Regions from separate parts of the Clostridium sp. FP1 genome, predicted to be linked through region 1. Evidence: riboswitches for the same ligand, from Rfam matches in the RefSeq annotation. Region 1 holds a riboswitch; each other region holds the start of a gene.
The links. Region 1 has a riboswitch for cyclic di-AMP ahead of G9F70_RS12040 (cell wall hydrolase). Riboswitches for the same ligand answer to the same signal wherever they lie in the genome.

Region 1 (4,446 bases):
CAAAGCTGATTACTTAATTTTAAATCATCTATCTCCATAACCTTCACTTCCTTCATGTCTTAATATTGTGGTATTAAATTTATATTTAAAACTATTTTCTCCTAAATAGTTCTACAAAAGGATTGTTTAATATGTTATCTAAATAAACCTTTTTACTTATCTTAAGTAGTATCTCTCCATAAGTAGGATATGGATGTATAACATTTATTATCTTAACAAGACCTTCATCATCTTCTTTTGTTTTTGCCCTATCTAAATTTTTATAATCTTGCTCATATACCCTAATTAAATCACCATACTTTTCTCTAGCTTCCTGCTCTGTTAATCCTGCCCTTGCAAGTTCCGGTTCTGAAAATGTACACCAAGCTACATGTACGTAATCAATCTTCTTCTTTATAGGCAACAATGCATTTTTCACAGCTGTAATTCCTTGCACATTTGCCATATGTGAGAAAAGATATGGACCAGCAACATCCCCTATTGCAAATATACCTTTTGTGCTTGTTTCTAAGTACTGGTTAATCTCTATCGCTTTTTGGTTATATCTAATACTAACTTTTTCTAAGTCTAAACCCTTTATATTAGGAACTCTACCAAAGGATACCAAGATTTTGTCCGCATTTATAATTTCAACGATTCCATCTTTAACTACAGACAAAGAAACTTTGCCATCTTTTTCTGAAACCTTTTCTGCTTTATAGGAAGTATATATCTTAACTCTTTCAATATAAGCTTTCTCTCTAGGATAGCTACAAGTTTGGTTCTTCTCTATTTAAAATAGTATCCACCATTTCTACTAATGATACTTTAACGCCTAATCTATTCATAGCCTGTGATAATTCTACCCCTATAGCTCCTCCTCCTAAAACAATTATACTCTCTGGGAGTCTTTCCTCTATGAAAATGTTTTCATTTGTAAGGTAATTTATATCCTTTAAACCCTCAATCAGTGGCATCATTGGTGATGACCCAGTGGAAATAATTATCTTCTTAGCCTTGATTTTTTCACCATTAACATTCAAAGTATTTTTATCAATAAATTTTGCAAATCCATTAATATAATCAATGCCATCTCTTTTCAAAACTTCAAGGCTTTCTTCCTCATAAACATTATTAATTACTTTTCTGACTTTTTCTAAAACCTCAGAAGTATTAACCAATAAATCTGAATACTTCTTTGCTACATGTATTTCTTTTGCAATATTTATTAAAGCCTTACTTGGGATGCAGCCATACCAAGTACACTCTCCGCCAGGCTTATTCTTATCAATTAAAACAACTTTTTTCGAAAATCCTTTTGCAGTGTATACAGCAGTTAAGCCACCCGAACCTGCTCCTATTATGGCAATATCATATTCTTTCAATCTAACGCCCCAGTAAATAGACTATTTGTAAATTAAATCGTATTCGATTAATCTTATAAGATTATTATATATTATAGAATAAATTTGTCAACTATATTTATTCTATAATATTTATATTGTTGAAGATACCTTAGCCTCCTAATTTTAGTTTTGTTAAAAATATTAAATACTCATATATTGTAATTTGACCATTTTTTAACATCGATTAATTTGTCGTTTTATGTTACAATATAGGAATCGCATTGCCGAATCTCCTAAATGGAGAACGGGGGATTTCTTATGGGGTGAATCTCTTATTTAGAGTAGGGTGCCTTTAACCCGAATCCGTCAACTAACCTCGCAGGCTTATAAAGGAGGACTCGTTATTATTAAATTAAAATTAAAAACTACTCTGCTTGCTTTAGCCTTAGCTTTAGTTAGTAGTAGCTCCGTATATGCTGCTACATATACAGTTAAATCAGGTGATACATTAGGTGGTATCAGCAAAGCTTATAACACAACTACTAATTTTTTAATGAAAAATAATAAATTACCAAACTACAACATATATTCTGGACAAGTACTCGCTGTTCCAACTAATACTCATAATGTGGTTCGCGGCGACACCTTATATTTCATAGCAAAAAAATATAATATAACTTTAGATAAGTTAAGAATTGCAAATGATAAGTGGGATGATAATATTTATCCTGGGAATGTCTTTAAAATTCCAACTGCTTCAACAACTGGAAAAGCTACACCCCTTAATATTTCTAAAGTTATTTCCTATTCAAATAGCGATGTAGAGCTATTAGCTAGCCTAATCAATGCTGAAGCCGGTGGCGAGAGTTATGATACTATGCTTTCTGTAGGAGCTGTAGTGGTAAATAGAGTTCAAAGTTCCCAGTTTCCAAATAATATTAGTGGAGTAATTAAGGAAAAAAGTAATGGCTACTATCAATTTACTCCAGTAATGAATGGAATGATTAATAAAGCTCCAACTGATATAGCAACGAAGGTAGCCTATGAATCACTAAAAGGTTCAGATCCAACTAATGGAGCCTTGTATTTTTTCGAAAATACTGTAACGAACAAGTGGTTAACTTCAAAAACCGTAGCCGCTGTTAAAGGTAACTTAACCTTTGCTTATTAATTTATGTTGAGTATTTTCAAACTAAAAAAACAAACTTCTACTGTTTTATGGAAGTTTGTTTTTTTATACTTTTATAATAGTTTTTTAATATATGTATTAAAGGTATAATATATATCCTCTTTAAATTGTTGTTTTTCACTTGTTGATTTTTTTTGCCATTGATTATTATTATCTAAATTTGCTAATACTTTATTATGTACATACTCCTTATATATCTTAGTTATGTATGCTTTATCACAATGTGGCATTAATTGAGCATAAATCGATTGACCTCCTATAATGAATATATCTTCCTCATTATACTTTTTCAATTCTTTAAAAAGTTCCTCCAAGGAATAACATAAAATAACACCTTCACAGTTATAACTTCTGTTTTTGGTAAGCACTATATTAACTCTTTGTTCTAATGGCTTTTTATCTGGTAGTGATTCAAGTGTATTCCTACCCATTACAATAACTTTTCCAAGGGTTTTTTCTTTGAAGTACTTCATATCTTCAGGTATTTTCACTAACAATTTAGTGTTGTATCCTATTCCCCAATTTAAATCAACTGCTGCTATTAAATTCATTTGTACCTCCTTTAAATCATCACCTGCTGTGCTGAAATATTAACCACCTCAGAAGCAGATTTACACTCCCACTAAAGTTTTATCTATAATCATTATAACAAAATATTAATAAGATAATCAAAAAAATAATAAGCATTCTAAACACTACGTAGTGATTAAAATACTTATTATTTTTTTGACTATTAGTCTCTCAAAATTAAACAGAAAATAGGTTACGAGTAATTACAGTAGACATTTTGAAAAATAAAATTAATTATTCTTCTTGTTGCATTGACCGAAGTCTTTGCATCTACTCCCTAGAAAGGAGGTGATCCAGCCGCAGGTTCTCCTACGGCTACCTTGTTACGACTTCACCCCAATCATCAATCCCACCTTCGGCCGCTGGCTCCATAAACACGTTAGTGTTAGGTTACCTCACGGACTTCGGGTGTTACCAACTCTCATGGTGTGACGGGCGGTGTGTACAAGGCCCGGGAACGTATTCACCGCGACATGCTGATTCGCGATTACTAGCAACTCCGGCTTCATGTAGGCGAGTTGCAGCCTACAATCCGAACTGGGATGAGTTTTTGAGTTTGGCTCCACCTTGCGGTCTTGCATCTCTTTGTACTCACCATTGTAGCACGTGTGTAGCCCTAGACATAAGGGGCATGATGATTTGACGTCATCCCCACCTTCCTCCCGGTTAACCCGGGCAGTCTCACTAGAGTGCTCAACTAAATGGTAGCAACTAATGATAAGGGTTGCGCTCGTTGCGGGACTTAACCCAACATCTCACGACACGAGCTGACGACAACCATGCACCACCTGTCACCCTGTCCCGAAGGACTTCGCCCATCTCTGGGTTATGCAGGGGATGTCAAGTCTAGGTAAGGTTCTTCGCGTTGCTTCGAATTAAACCACATGCTCCGCTGCTTGTGCGGGCCCCCGTCAATTCCTTTGAGTTTTAATCTTGCGATCGTACTCCCCAGGCGGAATACTTATTGTGTTAACTGCGGCACCGAGGTTCGACCCCCGACACCTAGTATTCATCGTTTACGGCGTGGACTACCAGGGTATCTAATCCTGTTTGCTCCCCACGCTTTCATGCCTCAGCGTCAGTTACAGTCCAGTAAGTCGCCTTCGCCACTGGTGTTCTTCCTAATCTCTACGCATTTCACCGCTACACTAGGAATTCCACTTACCTCTCCTGCACTCTAGACACCCAGTTTCAAATGCAGCACCCAAGTTAAGCTCGGGTATTTCACATCTGACTTAAATGTCCGCCTACGCATCCTTTACGCCCAGTAAATCCGGACAACGCTTGCCACCTACGTATTACCGCGGCTGCTGGCACGTAGTTAGCCGTGGCTTCCTCCTCTGGTACCGTCATTATCGTCCC
Region 2 (4,446 bases), 1.2 Mb from region 1:
ATCTTGTAGTTATAAGCGGTGCAAGCTAATATGGCTATAAGATTTCCCCTTTATAATAAAAATAATATTTGCGATAGTGGCGGAATGGCAGACGCGCACGTTTAAGGGGCGTGTGGGAGACCATACGGGTTCAAGTCCCGTCTGTCGCACCAAGATTTTATGTTTTTGGAGTACTAGAAAAGAGAGGCGTACATGCCTCTCTTTTCTTGAGTTATATAGATAAAAAAATAAATTATCAAGATAAACCTTTGTAGGGGATGTTTTTGGTGTAGGGTAGACTGGTTTTAGCGTCTAGAAGCGGTTATAGAAGTAAAGGTTGGGAATGCAGGTAGGAATGTTCATAATCCAAGTTATGATGTGGTTAAATCGCAGATTACAGCGCGTTATGAAGTAGCTCAGGTTTATAGTACCACTTGCAAATTTTTATTTAGCAGAAGCGTATCATCAACACTTTTCCATTAAAAATAAAGAAGATAGAGAAAAATCCAGGAGAGATGAATTTTTAAAAGAAATGTGGAAAAACTAACATCTGAAAGAGGTGTTGTTTATGAAAGATAAAAAGAATAATTCTAATGAAAAACAGGAGAAGTCATTTAAGAATAAAGAAAATAATCCTGTTACTATGAACGGTGACAGTAACATGAGTAAACCTGTAAGAGGATTAAAGTAGCAAGGGAAATAAAGAGGGTGTGATTACCCTCTTTATTTTTATGGCATTTTTTCATTTGGTAGCGTGAAGAAAAGGTATATTACGTGAAATGCATTTATAGTAAAATACCCTTTCAAAAATTTATTATAAAAATTAGTATCAAAACGTTGCCTCTAGCATAAATTGTTAATGTATTAGTAATATGGAAAGTAGGGAGGGCAATGATGAATCTAGAGGGCAGAAACTTTGAAGATACAGATATGGATGAAGAATATGAAATGATTCCATTTGAACCTATGATGTATGGATATGGACAAATGAATAGCATGCCGAATATGGGTATGAACACAAGTATGGGTATGAACCCAAATATGGGTATGAACACAAGTATGGGTATGAACCCAAATATGGGTAGGCCAATGGGATACATGCAAGATGTAAATCCAAATATGGAAATGGACCCAGGTATGGGAATGAATCAATTTAATGAAGATATGTCTATGAATGGGCTTAATTCAATGTCTATGATGTATGGAGATGCATCTATGAAAGATTATGGGGATGAGAATGAGGGATTAAGGCAAATGGACAAATATGAAGATGAAGGTGGATATAATAATCAAAATAGAGTTAATCCAAAATACAATGATGTTGATGCTATTGTAAGAAAAATTGAAAGGTATAATCCTGCTATATTTAGAAGTTTGACCAGGTATGGTATGCCTTATGCAGAGGCAAGAAATATAGTTAGAAGAATTGTTAGACTTACACTTATGTATAGTGAGGAATAAAAATAGTCTTAAGTTCAACATAAAGCAGAAATAAATTACAGAAATCATTTATTTTATAACCCTATAAAAAATTATAGGGTTATAAAATTTATATGGCATTTTAAATGCTTAGTAATATATACTTTTTTTATTGAAGGAAATTTAAATGTAATGTAGAATTAATTACTAACGTAGATTTTAATTATCCAAGAGGTGAGAATATGTTTAATATAGATATTGTGTTTGATGATGTTAGTATCATGAGTGTAGAAAAAGAAGATATTACTAAAATTGAAGATTGGATTAATTCTAAGCAAGGATTTAATATAGATGCGAGTCAGGATTACGGGATTGTGGATTTCTACGAAAGATATTTAGAGTATTATGTAAGTGAGGGAGAATACTTTCTTAAAGTTTTAAGGGGTAGTGAACTTATAGGAATTATTAAAGGGAGAATAGAATTTAAAAATCCAAATGAAGTGTGGATTATGTGCTATTTAATAGAATTTGGATTATGTGATGTTGATGTAGCTACTACAATTATTGATGAATTCATAAAACATTTGTATAAAAATTATGGAATACGTAATTTCTATACTTTTGTTTCAGCTGATAATAAGGGTATGATGAAAATATGGAAAAATAATAACTTTGAAATAAGTAGAGTGACAAGTAATTTTTTAGAAATAAATAGCAAAGACAAGGATATTTTAATTTTAAAAAAAGAATTTAATTCAATAAAATGAAATAATGCTTATAATATTCAGTTCTTTTCAAAGGTCATTAAAGCTATTGATATTTTCATGAAAAATATTTACAATAAATTAAGCTGAATCCTATTTATATATAGGTACGGAGGAACCAAGAATTATGGGGTTAATCTAGAAAATAGTAGATATTTACTAGTAGGGAGCCTTCAATCCCGAACCCGTCAGCTAACTTCGGAAGCTTTAGGAGGGAATGGAGTGAACACTTTAAAATCTAATTTAGTCAAAATGGCAATTTTTCTATTATTCATAGGTTTTTTTACAAGTATGAAAACAGAAATGGTAAAAGCTGATATTGTAATTAAAGGGCCCACACAAGTGTTTCTTCGCTGTGTAACTTTTAAAACAGATAAGGTTATTAAAGTTCCAGAAAGAAGTTCGCAAAAAAAGAAAAAAGAAGTGGAAAAAAGATTATCTAGAGGAGGAATTTCAACTAAAGAATTAGTTGAAGGTAGTGAAATGGATTTAATTGCTTATGCCTATGATTTTATTGGAAAACCATACGTATGGGGAGCTTCGGGACCTAAATCCTTTGATTGTTCAGGCTTTACAAAGTATGTTTATAATGCTTTTGGAGTAGATTTACCACATTATGCAGGTTCTCAAATAGGTGAGGGAAGTCCAGTACCTAGAGACAATCTAAAACAAGGAGATTTAATTTTCTTTAATACAGATGGACCAGTTTCACATGTTGGTATTTATGCAGGGGATGGAGAGTTTATACATGCCTCATCAGGAAGCAGGAAAGTTACAGTGAGTAATTTAGATAAAAGTTATTACAATGAAAGATTCGCTGGTGCAAGAAGAATACTCAATTAGATATACTATAATCCGACATTCATTGTCGGATTTTTTTTTATCTATATATGTCTAATATATTTTCCTTTTTTTATTCTAAAATCAGCTTTCAAATAATAATATTTTAAATAAGGATTTATTAAGTTGGGGGATGTTAGTATGAAATATACTAGATATAATTATAAACCACCTAGGAAAAAAAATAATTTTATGCTGGTTTTTATATTAATTATAATAGCAGCTATTGCACTGGGCAGCATATTTTCCAAACTATTACCTAAGAATAATACAAATGCAACTATAGGGGATAAAACTACTAAAATAGGTTTAGAAAAAGATAAGGTAACAAATAAAAATACTAAAGATACTTCTAAAGTAGTTTCTGAAGGCATTATTAATGAGTATGTAGGAATACAATGTGGTACGTTTAGTAACAAGGCAAACGCTTTGGTTTTGAAAAATAGTTTAATGAAGTCTGGTACACCCTTTATTATTGAAGAAAATAATTCAAATAGGGTTTTACTTGGTATTTATCCCAAAGGTAGTATTGATATTATAACTAAGGAGTTACAAGCAAGTAAGATAGAGTATGTTAAAATAAATTTTCAAGTGATTGGCAATGATGCAACCAGTTCACAAATCATTGAAATGGTAAATGCAGACCTTAAAATATTAAATAAACTTTCGGAAAAAGATATTAGTGCAGTTCAAACTGTTGAATTAAAAAAGTGGCTAGGAACGCTGCAAGGGGCAGATAAAAAAAGTGCAAGTTTTAATACCATGACAGAAATAAAAGCATATTTAACTGCAATGCCTGCGGAATTAAAAAAAGAAAAAACAGAGGAAGGATATATATATATCTATAAATTTATAAAAAAACTATCAAAGATATAACTAGATATTTTTTTTGTACTTTGTAAACAAATTGTAAAGAAGTTCTATGAAATGAGATGTAAAATATAAAAATACAAATGGATTATTAAAATCTATTTGTATTTTTTTAATGCAACTTCATAGACATTGCAACCATAACTAAACCTTCTGCAATTATAAACTTTTCTTGAATAATATTTTATACACTTGTTAATGAATTTATTAAATGTTAAAATGTATAAGATATATAAGTAAAGTGGGGGTTATAATTTGAAAAGTGCAGAAAAAAGAAATTCATATTTTATTTTTTTTATGCTTATAGGAGCCATCTCTGGAAGTTTTATAGGTGAGTTATTAGGAAATAATATAGGTGCACTGAAATTTTTGAAGAATACATACACCATAGGCATGAATAAACCTATGCTTATAGATCTGAAAGTATTAGCCATAACTTTCGGTATAAATTTTAATATTAATATTATGTCTATTATAGGCATAGTTTTGGCAATAATATTATATAGAAAATATTAGGAGTGATGTAGTGGATATTATTTTAGCTTCTGCTTCTGTGCGAAGAGCGGAACTTTTA
Region 3 (4,446 bases), 2.3 Mb from region 1:
TTATAGGCTTTTTAACCTCAGTAAGTTCATCTAAATTTATGGTTATAAAAAGCCCCTCACTATTGGTCACATTTATATTATTAGGACTTTTCCTTATTTCAATAGGAATTTTTTGTTCTCCTCTTTTAAGTGCATATGCACCTAAATCTGCCACTACCGTGAAATCTTCTGCTTTTGTATTTAAAAGCATACCAGTATTTGCTCCTTTAATATTTAAGGATGTGGTTAAATCTTGCCCTGGTACTAAAATCAGATTTGAATGGGTTAGTATATCCGTATTTAGAAGCTGCACAGGTATACTTTTAATTTTAATAGCATTCACTGGATTTTCTGTACTTGTTATAAAAAGCCATAGCGCAAAAGCAGCTATTACACAGCATATTTTAATTATATATTGTTGTTTTCCGACTTTATCCATGACCTTATTTTCTCCTTTAAAGTTATTTTTTTACTTTGCCTGTTCTTTATTATTTGAACAAGTATTTTCTTAAGCTTATCTCGGTCATAGTTCCTTACCAATCTCCCATTCACAGCCAGTGATATAGTTCCCGTTTCTTCTGATACTATTATTGTTAGAGCATCTGAAGTTTCAGTTATTCCTATAGCTGCTCTATGCCGTGTTCCTAATTTCTTGCTTATTTTATCATTATTTGTTAAAGGCAGAAAACAACCTGCCGCTATTATTCTACCATTTCTAATTATTGTAGCTCCATCATGAAGTGGAGTATTAACTACAAATATATTTTCTAGTAAAGCGCCAGATATTAAAGCGTCTATGGCTGTTCCTGTTTTAATTATTTCTCCAATACCGGTTTTTTGCTCTATTACTATTAGTGCTCCTGTTTTACTTTTTGATAAGTTTTCAACAGCATTAACAATTTCAGTTATAACTATTTCCATAGTCTCTTCATTTTCAAATATGTGTTTGTCCGTAAACGCTGTCCTTCCCAGGTGCTCTAAGGCTCTTCTTATTTCTGGTTGAAAGATTATAACAATAGTCAAAACACCGATTGTTATGGTCTTATTTAAAATCCAATTTAATACTGTAAGATTAAGCAACTGACTTATAGGAATAAGTAGAAAAATAAGCACTATCCCTTTTAATAACTGCTCAGCTCTTGTTTCCTTCATTAGCATATAAGTTTTATAGAATATATAGGCCACCACTAATATATCCAAAACTGAAAAGAAACTTATATTTTTAATTGTGCTTAACATTAACTTAAGTACATCCATAAAGCCACACCCCCTTAATAAAACTCTTATTTATAATTATACACCATGCTATGGCTTATTAATATAAATTATAAGTTAATTTTATTATAATAAATAGATTTATGTTCAGTGGTTATTCTATTAATTTATGTATTTTCAAATGATAAAGACTACAATTCTACAATTTATCCTAAAAGGATGTAATTGTATAATTTTTCTAGAATAATTTAACTCTATTATGATAATATAATAATATAATACAAAAATAAGGGAGTGAGTTTATTTGAGCGAAAAAAAAGATATTGCAGATGCTAATAAAAAAAGGAAAACATTTAAAATTATACTTTTTCTATCTATCATAATGACCTCCACAGGAATTTTCTTTGCCAGCTACTATTCATCTTTAAATAAAGTATATGCCTCCTATGAAACCACTATAACAAAAAATATTAAGGGTATTAACGAAGTTAATAAAAATATAGAACAACTTTTTAATACTAACGGAACAATAGATGTTGAATATGCAAAAAAGCAATTACCCAGTAGTATTAATGATTTAACTAAATTAAAGGATAACTTAACAAATTCTAAACCAACCTCAAAATATAAAAAAGATCATGAAAATCTAAAACTAGGTTTAGATAATAACTTATCAATTTATAAGCAAGCACTAGCAATTTTAAATGATCCCTCTGGTTCTTCTGCAGATGAATTTAGTACCACTCTTAAAACTTATAGAAATAACTGCATGAATTTTTACTCATTAATAGATATTTATAATGTTAAAATAACCCTTCCAAAAACTTCATTAACCTTCATTGATGATGTACTTAACGACAGTTATATGGCAATAAGAATGCAAGTGGAAGAAGATATTAAATCTAATCAAACTAAGGAGTTCATTAGTAAAATTGATACCATATCCAAAAGTTTTTTAGATATTAAAATCAATTATTACTCTTATGTGGTAAAGGTAAGAAAAAATAATATGTCCTATGATGATCTCTTGTTACTAATAGGTGATAATCTTGTAAAACTAAGCAATGTGCAAACTACTTTTAAAAGTTTATCTATACCGACCTCTACTGCTGCTACTTATGAATCCTTCAAACCCCTATTAGATATGTATGAAAATTATTTAAAGGATTTTAAACTTGCACTTACAAATGAAAAAATTCAAGCCCTAAGTGCTACTGTAAATTCATCAGCATCAGACTCTTTATATACCTCTTCCAATTTAAAATTTGCTGAGTTAGAAAATTACTATAGTGTATTTATTAAAACCTTTATTGAACTAAAGAATAAATAAAATTAATGTATTATATTCATTCTCCTGGGCACACTATTATTGCCTAAGTAAAAAAAACACGGAGGAACCAAGCATTTGGGGTGAATCACAATTTGTGTAGGTTAAACCTTTTCCGAACCCGTCAGCTAACTCCGTAGGCAAAAGGAGAGGATAGTATGAAAAAATTTACTTTTTTAGTTTGTATTTTAACATTATTCACATTATTACCTAATTTAAACGCAAAGGGAGAATATTTATATTCACAGGGTTCAGAAATCAAAGATTTATATAATGAGAAAATAGAAGCACTAGCTGTATTTAATGGATCCAATGACTCGGTTTATGTTACTGATAAAGATATTTATTTAATGTCTCAAGTTGTATATGCTGAGAGTTGTGGTGAACCTGCTAGTGGCAAACTTGCAGTAGCCTCCGTTATATTAAATCGTACTAGACATGCCGGTTTCCCAAAGTCTATTTCTGGTGTTATTAATCAAAAAAATGCCTTTTCTTGTGTTAAAAGTGGAAAGGTAGTTCACCAAGGCAAACCAGATGTTATTCCAGATTCCGCTAGTTACACAGCTGTATTAGATGCATTAAAAGGTAAAGATCCTACAGATAAGGCTGTTTTCTTTTATAATCCTGAAATATCAACTTCTCAATGGATGAAGGATATAAAAAAGGCCAATATAAAAACTATAGGAAATCATGTATTTTTTGTAGTTAAATAAAAAAAACTGTAGTTATACACTACAGTCCAGGCAGCTAACCCCAATTAGTTTTAACTAAAGTTAGTTTTAACTAAAGTTAGTTTTAACTAAAGTTAGTTTTAACTAAAGTTAGTTTTAACTAAAGTTAGCTGCCTAAATTTATTTCTTAGCTGAATCCAAATATGAAACTGCCGATAATGCAGCTACAAGTCCCTCACCAGCTGACTTCATATACTGATATGGCTTTCCGGTGCAGTCTCCTGCAGCATAACACCCTTCTATGTTTGTTTGCATATTTCTATCTACTTTTATATGCCCTTCTTCTATCTCAAGCCCCGGAACTAATTGGCTTGGAGATAAACTATCTCTTAGCATGAAAATTCCATCTGTAATTATTTCACCCTGCTCCAAAACAATTTTAGTTACCCTATCAACACCTACTATTTCTAAAGGTTTATGATTTATTATCTCTACATTAGGATTTAGTTTATATTCCCCTCTGTACATTGGAACATAATATGTTTTTCCACATAATTCACTGACAAAATTAGTTTCTTCTTCACTCCCTTTGTTATATCCTACTACAACAACTGTCTTACCTTTATACAATGGAGCATCACAGGTAGCACAGTAACCTACTCCTTTTCCTAATAACTTTTCTTCTCCTTTTAATGGTTTTCCATATTCTATACCTGTAGCTAAAATTATTGATTTAGCCTCATATATTTTATCATTTACCATTAATGCAAAGTAATCTCCCATAGCGTAAACATTATTTATTCTCTCATTTACAATACTTATGCCCATAGCTTCAATATGTGCTGCAAAGTGGTTTTTAAGCTCTTTTCCTGTAAGATTATAAAACCCTAAAAAATTATTTACCTTTGGTGCTTTTACTAGTTTTGCACTTAATTCTTTACTTCCAAAAAGTATTATGTTTTTATTTCTAATTTTAGCATTAATAGCTGCTTCAAGACCCGCTGGCCCTGTACCAATTATAGCTAAATCATATCTTTCTCCTGTTTCTCCCATTATTTTCCTCCTTGTAAAGTCTGTAATCCATAAAATGGAGATAGTTATTTCAAATTATAAAAATTTAAATAACTTACCTCCAAAATATTTCTATTAATTATCATCCTTAAAGCTGAAATGTAGTTGAATTTTATAAATTTCTTTGGATTATTTTCTTTATGTCAGCTTTAGGTCTAAATCCTACCATAGTCTCTTTAACTG

Region 2: it holds a riboswitch for cyclic di-AMP, as region 1 does, so the genes downstream of both, G9F70_RS18045 (C40 family peptidase) here and G9F70_RS12040 (cell wall hydrolase) in region 1, are expected to answer to the same signal.
Region 3: it holds a riboswitch for cyclic di-AMP, as region 1 does, so the genes downstream of both, G9F70_RS22665 (cell wall hydrolase) here and G9F70_RS12040 (cell wall hydrolase) in region 1, are expected to answer to the same signal.

What each region holds. Positions count from the first base shown of each region.
Region 1 covers NZ_JAAMNJ020000001.1:2,488,482-2,492,927, reverse strand. Annotated here, with positions in the region: gene G9F70_RS12055 (MarR family winged helix-turn-helix transcriptional regulator) at 1-38, opposite strand, end outside; gene G9F70_RS27305 (FAD-dependent oxidoreductase) at 92-712, opposite strand; gene G9F70_RS12045 (FAD-dependent oxidoreductase) at 750-1,364, opposite strand; cyclic di-AMP (ydaO/yuaA leader) riboswitch at 1,598-1,725, shown strand; gene G9F70_RS12040 (cell wall hydrolase) at 1,879-2,496, shown strand; gene G9F70_RS12035 (dihydrofolate reductase) at 2,568-3,065, opposite strand; rRNA gene G9F70_RS12030 (16S ribosomal RNA) at 3,366-4,446, opposite strand, start outside.
Region 2 covers NZ_JAAMNJ020000001.1:3,686,960-3,691,405, reverse strand. Annotated here, with positions in the region: tRNA gene G9F70_RS18060 (tRNA-Leu) at 71-152, shown strand; gene G9F70_RS27075 (hypothetical protein) at 548-670, shown strand; gene G9F70_RS18055 (hypothetical protein) at 871-1,440, shown strand; gene G9F70_RS18050 (GNAT family N-acetyltransferase) at 1,641-2,165, shown strand; cyclic di-AMP (ydaO/yuaA leader) riboswitch at 2,237-2,383, shown strand; gene G9F70_RS18045 (C40 family peptidase) at 2,385-3,005, shown strand; gene G9F70_RS18040 (SPOR domain-containing protein) at 3,144-3,878, shown strand; gene G9F70_RS18035 (DUF4321 domain-containing protein) at 4,128-4,388, shown strand; gene G9F70_RS18030 (Maf-like protein) at 4,399-4,446, shown strand, end outside.
Region 3 covers NZ_JAAMNJ020000001.1:4,787,117-4,791,562, forward strand. Annotated here, with positions in the region: gene G9F70_RS22650 (YbbR-like domain-containing protein) at 1-418, opposite strand, end outside; gene cdaA (diadenylate cyclase CdaA) at 388-1,236, opposite strand; gene G9F70_RS22660 (hypothetical protein) at 1,499-2,524, shown strand; cyclic di-AMP (ydaO/yuaA leader) riboswitch at 2,555-2,678, shown strand; gene G9F70_RS22665 (cell wall hydrolase) at 2,680-3,234, shown strand; gene G9F70_RS22670 (NAD(P)/FAD-dependent oxidoreductase) at 3,373-4,245, opposite strand; gene trxA (thioredoxin) at 4,376-4,446, opposite strand, start outside.